2 regions of the Paenibacillus sp. plas6 genome follow, and region 1 is predicted to be linked to the other one. Evidence: a T-box and tRNA genes for the amino acid it is inferred to sense, from the RefSeq annotation. Region 1 holds a T-box; the other holds one or more tRNA genes.
The links. The T-box of region 1 lies ahead of thrS (threonine--tRNA ligase). A T-box ahead of a tRNA ligase gene usually reads a tRNA of that ligase, here a tRNA-Thr.

Region 1 (7,937 bases):
GTTCTGTTTCACGCTGTTTCGCCCATGAAAATACGCCTAGCATGTAATCTTTCCCTCCATCCATTGTAATATAAGCACATTATATAGAAATTGACTTTTTAAGGAAAGTAGATCACTTGTTATGTAATCGCTTTCAATATTACATTATTTGATATAATCTTTGTGTTTTTATGCTAAAAAATAACGATGACTCCTAACTATTAAAGTCATCGTTATTTCACTTTTGAGAAGCAGATATTGAATCAGCTTCTAGGTTTACTTTGTTTTTACAGTGCATATTGCTTTAGTAACTCCTCTGTTGTCTGTTCTCGTTGCTGCTCTTTATGAAGTTCTTCAAAAATGTCTGCCATACATGCTCGGCACTGTTCTTCTGTTTTACAACGCTGTGCATCCTCGCAATGATAGCAAACTGTTAATAAAAATTTTGTTACTTCATTATGCATTTCTTTTGTCATCATAAACACCTCTTTAATCATTTATGTATTAGACTTTCTATGGTTTAAGCATAACTGATTTGAATGAAAAAATATGTGATTTTTTTCACAAATATAATTGTAATAAATTTTAACTTTTTGCAACAATGCTTAATGTATATTTCATCTGCCACAACCGCTATTTTTAACGTCAGTGGAAGCAGCAGATGAATGAAAAATACACTTATTAGGACATTTCTAAGGATTTATCTGATTACTCTTTATCGTCCCATTTCATAACTGCCTCTATAATAATTGAAAGTATAACCCCCATTAAAAAACCGTTGCTTACTAATGGCTGGATTAATGAAGGAAGGCTAGTAAACAGCTTTTCATCGGCCATCATAATGCTGACACCCAGCAAAACAGGAGCAGCTATCCGATGCACAGTTACTGAGTTAAATTGGTAAGGTGCTACGCTTTTTAGGGCTGTACCGAATAATTGCAAATAAGCAACAAAAAGCACTGCGTTTCCTAATGTAATCGGAAGATTTGCAAGCATAACGGCAAGTGACGGAACTACACCTAAAAGAACGATGAATGCCCCTCCCCAATAGAATGGCTTTTTTTCATAAATTTGCGTGCTTTCTAGAAAGCCAATCGATGAGGCAAACGGTGCGTAGGCAACTAAGCCAAAAAATGAAGCAACTACACTATAGATGCCGGTTAAGAAAATAGAATTGCGATATTGCGAATGCTGTGGATTATCCTTATAAAGAGATGTCGCTGCACTGATCGAAGCAAACGTATTGCTAATATTCAGCATACAAGCGATAAATGTCACAATAATAATGCCCAGCTCTAAATTAGGTTGACCAAGCGGAAATATCAGCTTTGCTCCTGTTGTTAATGCGTCTGTTGATGATTCTAGCGCTGATGACGCCTGATTATGAAATAATAAGCTATAAATTGGCCAGCCGACAATAATTCCAATTAATAATGAAAAATTACTTATAATAGCATTACCCTTAATTTTTAATACTGCGACAAATAAAGCAATGATTATCGAAAAAACAGTAATCGGTATAATTATCGATCCATCCTCAGCAATTCCTAACATGCCGTTAAAAAAGATCACTGCCAATTGAATAGATAAAAGCAATAAAAATACGTTCATAACCATCGGTTTAAAAATACGATGAATCGCTGATACCGCACCACATAACGCAAGCAAGATCGTTACTCCGCCTGCAAGCAGCATACCTGTGGCAATTCCTCCGCCGATTTCCTGAAGCGACAATCCAAGCGTTGGCGCTGAGGAACCAAGGGTTAACATTAAGCCCCACAAGATGCCTGATGGCCCCTCTAACAACGGATAACGATGACCAATCCAGCCTTGAATAATACAAGCTAATCCCGTAACAATAAGCGAGGTGCGCAGCATCACGACTACTTCGCCTGAAGTTAGCTCAAATGCGGTACCAATCGAAATTGGTACAACGACGACATTTACAAAAATAAAAAACATCCATTGCATTGAAGCAAAAAATGTCATTCCTTTATGTTGCAGCTTCATATTCACCATTCCTAGAATATATGTATGAAAGGGAGTGCCGCTAGACACTCCCTTGCTAAGTAATCATTAACGTTGATTGTTATTAGTTTGCTTCTTAAACGATTGCTTTTCATTTTCGTGTTGCTGTTGTTGACCTGGCTCTTCTGCAAATTCTGCATCAGCATTCTTGTTAACAACTTGCGCTTGTTGCTTATTACGTTTTGCCACTGCTATCACCTCCCAAGTAATAGTATGGTTTCTTTTCCCCATACTATTCACTTGGGAAGCACCTATATTTGGCACGCATAAAATCGAAAATTATTGAGCTTTCGTTGCAATTTCTTTTTGTACGAGTGCAATAAAATCAGCGATTGGCATTGAACCAATATCTCCCTCGCCGCGTTTACGCACAGAAACTGTACCCGCTGCTTTCTCATTTTCACCAACGACAAGCATATACGGTGCTTTTTCAAGCTGTGCCTCACGAATTTTGTAACCAAGTTTTTCATTGCGAAGGTCGCTTTCAGCACGGATACCAGCATCAAGCAATTGCTCATTGACTTGAGTTGCATACTCTTCATATACAGTAGATACTGGAATAACTTTTGCTTGTACAGGAGACAGCCATAGCGGCAATGCACCAGCAAAGTTTTCGATCAAATACGCAGTCATACGCTCCATTGTACTAATGATACCGCGATGAATGACGACTGGACGATGTTTTTTACCATCATCACCGATATATTCTAGCTCAAAACGCTCTGGCAGCAAGAAGTCAAGCTGTGCAGTTGACAATGTTTCCTCTTTACCAAGCGCAGTTTTAATTTGAACGTCTAGTTTAGGACCATAGAACGCAGCTTCACCCTCTGCTTCAAAGAATGGCAAGCCTAGTTCTTCAACAACCTCACGCAACATACGTTGAGAAGTTTCCCACATTTCATCGTTCGGGAAATATTTCTCAGTATCCTGAGGATCGCGATAAGATAAACGGAAGCGATATTCTTTAATTCCGAAGTCTTCATAAACTTTGCGAATTAAGTTAATAACGCGAGCAAATTCTTCTTTAATTTGGTCAGGACGACAGAAAATATGAGCATCATTCAATGTCATCGCACGAACGCGGTGTAAGCCTGTTAATGCTCCTGACATTTCATAACGGTGCATTGTCCCCATTTCTGCAACACGAACTGGCAAGTCGCGATAAGAGCGCATTTCACTTTTATAAACCATCATATGGTGTGGACAGTTCATTGGACGAAGCACAAGCTCCTCGTTATCCATTTGCATAGGCGGGAACATGTCTTCATTGTAATGATCCCAGTGACCAGAAATTTTATATAGCTCAACGTTAGCCAACACTGGAGTGTAAACATGTTGATAACCTAAACGTTCCTCTAAATCAACAATGTAGCGCTCCATTGTACGACGCACTTTCGCACCATTAGGCAGCCATAGCGGCAAACCTTGACCAACCTCACGAGAGAAGGTGAACATTTTAAGCTCTTTACCTAGTTTACGATGGTCGCGCTTTTTTGCTTCCTCTAGGAAATGTAAATGCTCATCAAGCTCCGATTTTTTAGCAAATGCTGTACCATAAATACGTTGCAACATTTTATTTTTAGAATCCCCGCGCCAGTAAGCACCCGCTACGTTAAGCAGTTTGAACGCTTTAATGCGCCCTGTGCTTGGCAAGTGAGGGCCGCGGCAAAGGTCAAAAAACTCACCTTGATCATAAATAGTAATGACGGAGTCTTCTGGCAAGTCATTAATTAGCTCAAGCTTCAGATGGTCATTAATTTCTGTATAAATTTTTAGTGCTTCTTCACGGGAAACTTCGCGACGACGAATCGGCAAGTTTTCACCAATAATACGGTTCATTTCTTTCTCAATTTTCACCAAATCATCTGGTGTTAACGAATGATCCATATCAATATCATAATAGAAGCCATCTTCAATAACAGGACCAATACCAAGTTTTACATTTGCATCTTTATATAGACGTTTAATTGCTTGTGCCATTAGGTGGGCTGTACTGTGACGATACACCTCTAAGCCCTCTGCACTTTCTACAGTAATAATTTCTACAGTTGCATCTTCTTCGATTGGTCTGTAAACATCAATCACTTTACCGTTTACTTTACCAGCAATCGCATTTTTTTTCAGACCTGAGCTTATAGACGCAGCGATTTCTTCAGTTGTTACGCCAGCAGGATACTCGCGCACTGCGCCATCTGGAAATGTAATGTTAATGTTACTCATTTGTCGATTTCCTCCTAGTTTTATTTTCTATAATTATTAAATTAAGCTTATTGGGACACAAAAAAAAGCACGCATCCCAATACAGGGACGAGTGCTTATCATCTCGTGGTTCCACCCTATTTCAACTACAATGAATGATCAAAATTGCAGTCCTCATAGCATCTGATAACGGAGATAACCGGTATTGCTTACTGATTGAACGACAATCCAACGTTCGGCGATACAGCTAAGAAGTGGTACAGCTATGTGCATCATGGAAGGAATTTTCAGCCAACGATTCCTCTCTCTGAGCCAGTGCGGCATAGTTGCATGTCTTCCTCATTGCTTTTTACATACAAGATATTATAATGCGAACGGAATAGGGAGTCAAGGAACAGATTCTTAATATGACTAGAAAATAAAGATTTTATATTTTCCAGAACTTTATTATAATATACATTATTTGTATAGTATTTCAAGTTCTCGTTCAAGAGGTGAATGATAATGAAATATTCTATTGCACAATTTATTACGCAAACCGAGCAAAATGAGGAGCAGAAGTCTTTTTTTGAACTTGAAACACCGCGCATGTTAGAAGTGAATTTAAATGGTCAAGTATGGGCAAAGACAGGTTCAATGATTGCTTACACTGGCAATGTCAAGTTTGAACGAGAAGGTTTATTAGAACAAGGACTAGGAACGTTGTTTAAAAAAGCTTTTACTGGAGAAGGCGCATCTTTGATGAAAGCTACGGGCAATGGAAGAGTTTATTTTGCAGACAAAGGTAAAAAAATAATTATTCTTAATCTGCAAAACGAAACAATTTATGTAAATGGTAATGATCTGTTAGCATTTGAACCTTCAATTAAACATGAAATTAAATTAATGCGCAAAATAGCCGGTATTATGGCAGGTGGCATTTTTAATATTCGTTGCTCAGGCTATGGGCTAATTGCCATTACAAGCCATTACGAGCCATTGACGCTTCGCGTTACTCCTGGCAACCCTGTGTTTACTGACCCTAATGCAACAATTGCTTGGTCTGGCAATCTTAATCCTGAATTTCATACTGATATATCTTTTAAAACCTTTATTGGCAGAGGAAGCGGCGAGTCAATTCAAATGCGCTTTGAAGGAAATGGTTTTGTCATTATACAGCCTTATGAGGAAGTTTATTTTCAACGTTCTGATGACTAGCTGTAATGTACATAATGGAGTGAAAAACCCACTCATACTAATTCACCATTTAATAGGATTTAGTGAGTGGGCTTTTTTACTTCCTTCTCATATATCATTAAGAGCATTGCCCTTATTACTTTCTAAGTTAATGAACTAATGAATTGGAACTCGTTCATCTCGACTATGTCTACACATTGGACAAGAACTGCAATATTGTGCTCGTTCTCCAAAAATGGCTTTCACGGTACGAATTACCTGATAATCATAGTGCTTCGCATGCACGATAATTTTTTGTGGGGAGGCAGAAATTAGCGAACTAATGACAATATCCTCAATATTAATTTCAGTTTCAAGCATCTCGGCAACAATTCGATCATGCTCATGCTTTAGCTCTAATGGCTTCATATGCTCATCACAAAGAATAAAACTGTTTCCATCCTGCTGCACAAGATGAACTAGCTCCGTTTTTGTCTCTTGCAGCTGAACAAAGTATTTGAGCAATGTCATAAATTCCTCATATTGCTGATCTAATGTATACTCATCAATTGCATATTCAATGACCTCGCGCAGTTCTTGCTTATAGTTATGCATGCGAAATTGAATAAAACCAGCAATATTTAAATAGTTGTACATTTCAAAATGCTGAACCAGCTCTTCAACGATTTTTGCTATTCTCCTTGCACGATCCTTTTCAGTAAACTTCTTACCTAACGGCTCCCACGGATCATTATTTAAAATATTGTAGCAATAGTAGGCAACTTTCTCCGGCACAAGCTTCGTTTGGCGACAGCGACTGCGAAGCAGCCAATGAATAATCTCATTCTCACAATGCTCAATAATAAACTTGCCTATTGCATAAGCAGCAGCCTCATATAGCGGAGCGGCATGTTCAATAAGCTGAAACTCCGGCAAGCAAGGATTAATAATAAGTTTATTTGCACTTTTTTGCTGTTCAATGATTATCGGAAATGTGTTTGCTTGCTTAATATCATGTGACTGACGATGTTGAATATGTATATCGTCATTTAATTTTTGCATGATATTAGAAATGATCGATTCTACATAGGCAAACTGACTTTCTGAAAAATGTAGCGTTAGTAAACTCATTTTCATCACTCCTTTCTCACCTAAAGTATATGGTCAGTGGACACAGTATATACAAAGCAGAGTTTGGCATACATGCTAAAATTATCGTTATCTTGTACGTTAAATCGCAATATATCGCCGGTATAGACAAAAAAAATAGCTGTAAGCTTTTCCTTTGCTTAAGAAAAAGCTTACAGCTACCGTATATAATGATAAAAATTAGCTTTATTCAAAACTAACTATTGGTTCGCTCCGTCCACTTCTTTTACGGCCGCAGCCAGTGCTTGATCTAAATCAGCAATTAGATCATCGACATGTTCAATTCCAACAGATATACGTAACAAGCGATCATCGACACCGATTGCTTGACGAATTTCTTCAGGAATATCAGCATGGGTTTGCACCGCTGGATAAGTCATCAACGATTCTACACCGCCAAGACTTTCAGCAAATGCAATAAGCTTAATTGAACGTAAAATAGGTTCAACATAACGTGCATCCTTTACTTTAAAGGAGAAAATCCCTGTGTTGCCAGATGCTTGAGAAGCTTGTATGTCATGACCTGGATGTTCAGGCAATGCTGGATAAAATACTTCAGCAACTGCAGGATGCTGCTGCAAATATTTCGCAATAGCCGTCGCATTACTTTGATGACGCTCCATGCGAAGAGCTAATGTTTTCATCCCGCGTGCAAGTAAAAATGAATCCTGTGGACCAAGCACTGCCCCCATTGAGTTATGCAGAAATGCGATCTGTTCAGACAGCTCTTTTCCTTTTGTAATAATTAACCCAGCTAGTACATCATTATGTCCGCCAAGATATTTTGTGGCACTATGGATAACAATATCTGCCCCAAGCTCAATTGGACGCTGGAAATATGGTGTTAGCAAAGTATTGTCTACAATCGTTAGCAAGCCATTGCTTTTAGCCCAACCCGCTACCTTTTTAATATCCGTAATCATCATAAGCGGATTAGTTGGCGTTTCAATTAGCAAAGCCTTCGTATTTGGTCTTAGGCTTGCTCCTAATTGATCTAGATCATTTGTATCAACATAAGTCGCTTCAACCCCAAAGCGCTTCATTACTCGCTCAAGCAAACGATACGTACCGCCGTATAGATCTAATGATACAATTAAATGATCGCCAGAGCTAAAATACGCAAATACCGTTTGCAATGCTGCCATACCAGTGCTACAGGCAAACGCTGCATCTCCACTTTCCAGCTCAGCTACTGCTTCCTCCAGCACTGAACGTGTAGGGCTTTTCGTACGAGCATAATCAAAGCCAGTGCTTTGCCCTAATCCAGGGTGACGAAATGCAGTTGCTTGATAGATTGGAAAACTAACCGCTCCCGTTACCGTATCTTTTTGCGAGCCAATTTGCGCTAAACGACTTTCTATTCTCATCCTTAGTTCTTCCTTTCTCCTCTTAGCTTTATAAGCTATATACCAGCACCCAACTCATAA
Region 2 (7,937 bases), 1.9 Mb from region 1:
CTAGTCAAACTCCGAATGCCATCGATATATATCCAGGAGTCAGACAGTGAGTGCTAAGATCCATTGTCAAGAGGGAAACAGCCCAGATCATCAGCTAAGGCCCCCAAGTGTGTGTTAAGTGGGAAAGGATGTGGAGTTGCACAGACAACCAGGATGTTGGCTTAGAAGCAGCCACCATTTAAAGAGTGCGTAATAGCTCACTGGTCGAGTGACTCTGCGCCGAAAATGTAACGGGGCTAAACACACCGCCGAAGCTATGGCAAGTCGTAGGTTTCACTTCTTCTTTGAAGAAGTGTTTAGCGACGATTAACATTCGTCGAAATCAACCGCTAAGGTTGTTCAAGAATTCGACTAAATGTATGTTCTTCAGCTAAACACAAACCATCGAAGTTGAAGTGAAGCCTACGAATTGGGTAGGGGAGCGTTGAATACGGGTTGAAGTCATACCGTAAGGAGTGGTGGACTGTATTCAAGTGAGAATGCCGGTATGAGTAACGAAAAGATAGGTGAGAATCCTATCCGCCGTAAGCCTAAGGGTTCCTGAGGAAGGCTCGTCCACTCAGGGTAAGTCGGGACCTAACGCGAGGCCGAAAGGCGTAGTGGAAGGACAACAGGTTGAAATTCCTGTACCACCGTAGTTGTTTGAGCGAAGGGGTGACGCAGAAGGATAGTGACGCGGACTGATGGATGTCCGTCCAAGCAGTGAGGCTGGTGAGTAGGCAAATCCGCTCATCGAAAGGCTGGGCTGTGATGGGGAGCGAAAATTGCAGTAGCGAAGGTCATGAGTTCAGGCTGCCAAGAAAAGCCTCTAGTGAGACGAAGGTGCCCGTACCGCAAACCGACACAGGTAGGCGAGCAGAGCATGCTAAGGCGCGCGGAAGAACTCTCGTTAAGGAACTCGGCAAAATGACCCCGTAACTTCGGGAGAAGGGGTGCCCCGGTAGGGTGAATAGCCCGAGGGGGCCGCAGTGAAAAGGCCCAATCGACTGTTTAGCAAAAACACAGGTCTGTGCAAAGTCGTAAGACGACGTATACGGGCTGACGCCTGCCCGGTGCTGGAAGGTTAAGGGGAATGGTTAGGCGTAAGCCGAAGCTATGAACCGAAGCCCCAGTAAACGGCGGCCGTAACTATAACGGTCCTAAGGTAGCGAAATTCCTTGTCAGGTAAATTCTGACCCGCACGAATGGCGTAACGAATTGGGCGCTGTCTCAACGAGAGATCCGGTGAAATTTTAATACCTGTGAAGATGCAGGTTACCCGCGACAAGACGGAAAGACCCCATGGAGCTTTACTGCAGCTTGATATTGGACTTTGGTACGATCTGTACAGGATAGGTGGGAGCCTAGGAAGCATGAGCGCCAGCTTGTGTGGAGGCGCCGTTGGGATACCACCCTGATCGTATCGGAGTTCTAACCTGTCGCCCTGAATCGGGCGAAGGGACCGTGTCAGGTGGGCAGTTTGACTGGGGCGGTCGCCTCCTAAAGCGTAACGGAGGCGCCCAAAGGTTCCCTCAGAATGGTTGGAAATCATTCGAAGAGTGTAAAGGCAGAAGGGAGCTTGACTGCGAGACCCACAAGTCGAGCAGGGACGAAAGTCGGGCTTAGTGATCCGGTGGTACCGAATGGAAGGGCCATCGCTCAACGGATAAAAGCTACCCTGGGGATAACAGGCTTATCTCCCCCAAGAGTCCACATCGACGGGGAGGTTTGGCACCTCGATGTCGGCTCATCGCATCCTGGGGCTGAAGTAGGTCCCAAGGGTTGGGCTGTTCGCCCATTAAAGCGGTACGCGAGCTGGGTTCAGAACGTCGTGAGACAGTTCGGTCCCTATCTGTCGCGGGCGTAGGAAATTTGAGAGGAGCTGTCCTTAGTACGAGAGGACCGGGATGGACGTACCGCTGGTGTACCAGTTGTTTCGCCAGAAGCACCGCTGGGTAGCCAAGTACGGAAGGGATAAGCGCTGAAAGCATCTAAGCGTGAAGCCCCCCTCAAGATGAGATTTCCCAAGTAGTAAGACCCCTTGAAGACGACGAGGTAGATAGGCTGGGGGTGGAAGTGCAGCAATGCATGGAGCTGACCAGTACTAATCGGTCGAGGGCTTATCCTAAATGATTCGTAAGATGAGAAACTTTCTATCCAGTTTTGAGGGTGCAAGCCTTCAGGCAGCTACTTAAGCTGTTTGTGAGCGATAAAATGTTCCCTGATAGCTCAGTCGGTAGAGCACTCGACTGTTAATCGAGTTGTCACAGGTTCGAGTCCTGTTCGGGGAGCCATTTGCTCTCATAGCTCAGTCGGTAGAGTGCATCCATGGTAAGGATGAGGTCACCGGTTCGATCCCGGTTGAGAGCTCCATTTTCCTCATGGTTGGACAAGCTAGATAATATGGCCCGTTGGTCAAGGGGTTAAGACACCTCCCTTTCACGGAGGTAACAGGGGTTCGAATCCCCTACGGGTCACCAATTTTAATTAAGCACTACTGAAAAGCTTTAATAAATGTTGTTTTTTTGGATAAACTATCCCTTACGGAGGATTAGCTCAGCTGGGAGAGCATCTGCCTTACAAGCAGAGGGTCGGCGGTTCGATCCCGTCATCCTCCACCATTATAAATATTGGGGATTAGCCAAGCGGTAAGGCAACGGACTTTGACTCCGTCATTCCAAGGTTCGAATCCTTGATCCCCAGCCATTTTCTCTTTGAGAGCCATTAGCTCAGTTGGTAGAGCACCTGACTTTTAATCAGGGTGTCGAAGGTTCGAGTCCTTCATGGCTCACCATTTTGTGCGCGTGTGGCGGAATTGGCAGACGCACTAGACTTAGGATCTAGCGGGCGACCGTGGGGGTTCAAGTCCCTCCACGCGCACCATTTATAAAATTAACTCCACCAGAGAAATCTGGTGGTTTTTTTGTAATTATAGAGTAATATGCAGTGAAATATTGCAGGATGAACGTTGACGTTTTTTTTTTATTTAAGAGAAAATAGGTTAAGCGCAAGGAAAGGAGCTGAGCAGTTTGAAACAACGATCATTAATATTGCTTGGGCTATTAATGCGCCAGCGTCAGCATGGGTATCAAATAAATGATTTTATAGAGAAAAATCTAAGCTCCATTACCGATATGAAAAAACCAACTGCTTATGCAACTTTAGATAAGCTTAATGCGAATGGTTATATTGACATAGAACATGAGCAAGAGGGCAACCGTCCACCTCGTAAAGTTTATGCGATTAATGATAAAGGTAGAGCTTACTTCTTCGAATTGCTTATGGACAACTTAACAGAGTCTGAGACATATCACTATAAAGGTGATGTGGGACTAATGTTTATTGACTTTTTATCACAAGAGCAAGCGCTAAAGTCTCTTACTCTGCGTCTAGAAAAAAATAAAAAAATGATTGAGCAGTATACTAATGTTCCTCAGCATGTTACCACACAAGGGGTTAATTTAGTCATACGACATAAGCTGATCATGCTTCAGGCAGAAATTCAATTTCTTGAGGAAGCGTTACAACAATTAGGTAAGAAACATTTATAAGAGTCTTTTCATAAAACGAAAGGGCTCTTTTTTTGCTTTTATGGAAAATTTCATTGTTTTGTCACTCTTGTGTATAAATCCGTCAAATTTGACTAATCATAATTGAAATGAAACAGATTATAGTCTATACTTGAATAGTCAAATCTGACTATATAAAGAGTGAACAAAATTGTATTTAGCATTGAAAGAGCTACAGCATGGCAAATCGAGATTTGTTATGATTGCGGTTATCACAATTTTAATTTCATGGCTAGTATTTATTTTATCTGGTCTAGGTAACGGCTTATCAACTTTAGCAGCAGCTACAATGAAAAACGTTGATGCCAATTATGTAATGTTTGAGGAAGGCTCACGTTCATCGATGAGTCGTTCAGTTATTAGTGAAGATTTAATAACAGAGCTATTAAAGCAACCAAATGTGGAAGATGCATCTGCAATGGGACAATTAACGGCTACTATTGTTAGAAATGTTGACGATGAGGTTTTAAAAACTGATATAACTATTATCGCAGTACAGCCAGGCAGCTTTTTAGAGCCTGAAATAGTAGAAGGCAAGCCGCTTGACGCTAACGATAATATGGGCGTCATCGTAAATGATACTTTAAAGGATGAAGGTTTTGCAATCGGAGATACAATTTCCATTGAAGGATCTGTAGAGCAGTTTACAATTGTTGGTTTTGTACGTAATGAAACTTACAACCATATGCCAGCAGTTTTTGCAACGATGGAAAAGTGGAGAACAGCAGCTTTTGCAGCTCCAGGCTCAGATCACAATGTTTCAAATCCAGTTAATGCGATAATGTTGCAAGGTAAAGATATTGATCCAGAGCAAATTCAAGCTAATTTTAAGGGTGTTGAGGTAGTAACTAAGGGAGCAGCCGTAAGAGGTATGCCAGGTTATATTGAAGAAAGCGGAACGATAACAATGATGTTAGTATTTTTGCTTGTAATTTCCGCTTGTATCTTAGCAGTATTTTTCTATGTATTAACGTTGCAAAAAACAAATCAACTAGGTGTTATGAAAGCACTAGGTGCTAGTCAATCATTCTTAAGCAAAATGATTGTATCGCAAGTATTTTTACTTTCATTGGTAAGCATTGTTATCGGTATAATCATTACTTATTTAACTGCTATGGTGTTCCCAGCTGGTATGCCATTTGATTTAGATACTAAATTAGTCATTATTTATGGACTAGCCTTGCTAATTATATGTACCCTAAGTTCCGTTTTATCAATTCGCAGAATGAAAAAGATCGATCCGCTTATTGCGATTGGGAGGGTTGAATAATGTCTATTCTAACATTCACACAAGTATCTAAAACCTATTTACAAGGGGAACAAACTGTTACAGCGTTAAAAACGTTGACTTTTCATTAAACAAAGGTGAATTCGTAGCTGTAATCGGTCCTTCTGGTTCAGGGAAAAGTACATTTTTATCTATAGCAGGAGCATTGCTTCAGCCAAGCTCAGGAAGCGTCGTTATCAATGGCAAAGCTATTGATAAGCTAAATGCTAAGCAGCTTACTGAAATTCGTTTAGATGAAATCGGCTTTATTTTTCAATCGAGCAACCTGATCCCTTTCTTAAATACTACAGATCAACTGCTAGCTGTTAAACGAATGAAGGGAAAAGTAAGTGCTGCAGATGTTGAGCGAGCAAAAGAAATTTTAACTAAACTTGGATTAGGCAATAAATTAAAATCATATCCAGAGCAACTTTCTGGTGGTGAAAAACAGCGTACTGCTATTGCGCGAGCATTTATGAATGATCCTTCTGTATTACTTGCCGATGAGCCAACTGCTAGCCTTGATACTGCCCGTGCACATGAGGTTGTACAGCTAATTGCACAAGAAGTTAAAGATCGGCAAAAGGCTGCGATTATGGTTACACATGATGAGCGTTTGCTTTCATATTGTGATAAGATTTATCGTATAGAAGACGGAATATTAATGCAGCAAAAGGAAAAAGTTTTATCACATTAATCGTTTGCTCCATTAAATTTACTTTGCATTAAGGAGTGTTGTTATGATTATCGTAACAAATCGAATTAAATTAAAACCAGGATTTGCAGAGAAAATGGCTCCTAGATTTACTGCTCCAAGTCCATTGCATGATTTAGAAGGGTTCCATAAGGTAGAGGTGCTTGTAACCGAGCATGAAGACTATGAAATTATGGATGTAAATATGTACTGGGAAAACTACGAGCAATTCGAAGCATGGAGAAATAGTGATCTGTTCAAACAAGCACATGCTAATCAAGGACCTCCAAACGGAGATAGTCCTATTCTCGGCAGTGAGATTATTAAATATAAGGTAGCGGCAACAACGGAATCTAATTAACATCCCAAAAATAAAGAAAATAATCTGTAGAGCATATTGATATTGACGCAGTTGTCAATTTCATGTATGTTATATAGGTATTTATTAGCAATATTCGAGCCTGGGACAAAACCCAGCTAAATGAAAGAAAACTCCTGGTGCTCTACAAAGTAGAATGCCAGGAGTTCATTTTTTACATACAAAAGGAACACTTTCTGTTAAAATTTAAGTATCTCACCCCAAAAATTTCAAAAGAAAGGTGTTCCTTATGTTTAAAGATTATAACATGAATCAATTAGTTTTGCCTCTAAATTTAGAAGTTAAATTAGATAAACATGATATCGCATTTGCCATTCATCATTTGGTCGAAAGTATTCCAGATGAAGCGTTTCGTTCGTTTGTTCGTCGTGACGGTTGTCCAGCCTATCATCCGCGCATGATGCTCAAGATCATTCTATGCGGCTACACTCAATCTGCCTTTTCTGGTCGTAAAATTGAAGCTCTTACGAAAGACAGTATTCGGATGATGTGGTTAGCTCAAGGCTATGAACCTTGCTACCGTACGATTAATCGTTTCCGTGTTCATCCTGTGATGAAAGACTTACTCCGCCAGTGCTTCGTTCAATTTCGCTCGAAGTTAGTGGAAGAAAAGATCATTACCCAAGAAGCGATGTTCATTGATGGAACCAAAATTGAAGCCAATGCGAATAAGTTCACCTTTGTATGGAAAAAAGCCGTGGACAAACATCATGCTCGGCTCATTGAAAAGTCGAATCAACTGTACAACGAGTTATTGGAACAAAAGATCATTCCAGAGCTTGAACATGAGCAAGAACTCTCTACGGAAAACTTACTGGAGATCGCAGAACACCTTGAGCGAGTGGTTGAAAGCTATACAGAAAAGATCGCAGCATCCGAAGATACGAGTGAACGAAAACAATTACGAAGCAAGCGAAAAGCACCAAAACAACTACTCAAGCAAGTCCGTGATTGGATGGAACGAAAAAACATGTACAAGCTTCATCAACAACGATTCGGAAAGCGCAACAGTTATTCCAAAACCGATCCTGATGCAACCTTCATGCGAATGAAAGATGACTACATGAAGAATGGACAATTGAAGCCTGGATACAATGTACAAATTGCAACCGAAGGACAATACACACTGGCTTATGGTATCTATTCCAATCCAACGGACACCAAGACGCTTATTCCTTTTCTTGATGAAATTGAAACCCATTATTTTGACTTGCCTACCTATATCGTAGCGGATGCCGGATATGGAAGTGAGCAAAACTATGAGGATGTGATCACGAAGCGCAAGCGTGTTCCATTAATAAAGTATACGATGTATGAGCGTGAGCAAAAGAGAAAGTCTAAAACCGATCCATTTCAAACAAGTAACTGGCACTATGATGCCGAAAAGGATCGTTATCTTTGTCCAAATGGACAGGAACTAACGTTTCAACGCTATACCATACGCAAAGATAAAGATGGGTTTGAGCGACAATTCAAGATCTATGCTTGTGCGGATTGTACAGGATGTCCTTTCCGATCCTCATGTACGAAAGCACAAGAAGGAAGACACCGACAACTGATGATCAATGCACGTTGGGAACAACAAAAAACCTATGTAAGAGAGCAGCTTTCAGGAGAAAAAACAGGGGAGATCTACCGTCAACGAAAAATTGACGTAGAACCAGTTTTTGGATTCTTGAAGGCTAATTTAGGTTTCACTCGCTTTTCAGTTCGAGGAAAACGGAAAGTTGAGCATGAGATTGGACTTGCCTTAATGGCAGTAAACTTAAGGAAATATGTGCTACGAACGTAGCATAGCATTAGAAAAACAGAGCCTAAAATGAGCAAACGGTGAAATCTTTGAACAGATTTCACCGTTTGCTTGTTTTAAGAGACAAGTTTTGTCCCAGGCTCTTTTATTAATGAGCAGAAAATGAATAAGCATTACTGGTTGCTAAAACAATAAAGATTGATTGAACTGTTAAAAACTTGAACGGTTAAAAAGTGACGTAACTAGCCAACTGAGGTGAATAATAAATGTATACATGTTTATTCGTAGACGATGAAATC

Region 2: it has a tRNA-Thr gene. The T-box ahead of thrS (threonine--tRNA ligase) is inferred to sense a tRNA for this amino acid. The anticodon was not compared.

What each region holds. Positions count from the first base shown of each region.
Region 1 is NZ_CM170151.1:558,340-566,276, forward strand. Features, by position in the region: gene AC2TDL_RS02630 (methyl-accepting chemotaxis protein) at 1-43, opposite strand, end outside; gene AC2TDL_RS02635 (hypothetical protein) at 267-458, opposite strand; gene AC2TDL_RS02640 (uracil/xanthine transporter) at 688-1,989, opposite strand; gene AC2TDL_RS02645 (hypothetical protein) at 2,056-2,196, opposite strand; gene thrS (threonine--tRNA ligase) at 2,287-4,227, opposite strand; T-box leader at 4,308-4,558, opposite strand; gene AC2TDL_RS02655 (AIM24 family protein) at 4,705-5,403, shown strand; gene ytxC (sporulation protein YtxC) at 5,539-6,492, opposite strand; gene AC2TDL_RS02665 (PLP-dependent transferase) at 6,711-7,877, opposite strand; gene metA (homoserine O-acetyltransferase MetA) at 7,913-7,937, opposite strand, start outside.
Region 2 is NZ_CM170151.1:2,487,574-2,495,510, forward strand. Features, by position in the region: rRNA gene AC2TDL_RS11215 (23S ribosomal RNA) at 1-2,107, shown strand, start outside; tRNA gene AC2TDL_RS11220 (tRNA-Asn) at 2,198-2,273, shown strand; tRNA gene AC2TDL_RS11225 (tRNA-Thr) at 2,277-2,352, shown strand; tRNA gene AC2TDL_RS11230 (tRNA-Glu) at 2,385-2,459, shown strand; tRNA gene AC2TDL_RS11235 (tRNA-Val) at 2,525-2,600, shown strand; tRNA gene AC2TDL_RS11240 (tRNA-Gln) at 2,611-2,685, shown strand; tRNA gene AC2TDL_RS11245 (tRNA-Lys) at 2,698-2,773, shown strand; tRNA gene AC2TDL_RS11250 (tRNA-Leu) at 2,780-2,862, shown strand; gene AC2TDL_RS11255 (PadR family transcriptional regulator) at 3,009-3,530, shown strand; gene AC2TDL_RS11260 (ABC transporter permease) at 3,700-4,818, shown strand; gene AC2TDL_RS11265 (ABC transporter ATP-binding protein) at 4,931-5,512, shown strand; gene AC2TDL_RS11270 (heme oxygenase) at 5,556-5,870, shown strand; partial or broken gene AC2TDL_RS11275 (IS1182 family transposase) at 6,118-7,665, shown strand; gene AC2TDL_RS11280 (response regulator) at 7,905-7,937, shown strand, end outside.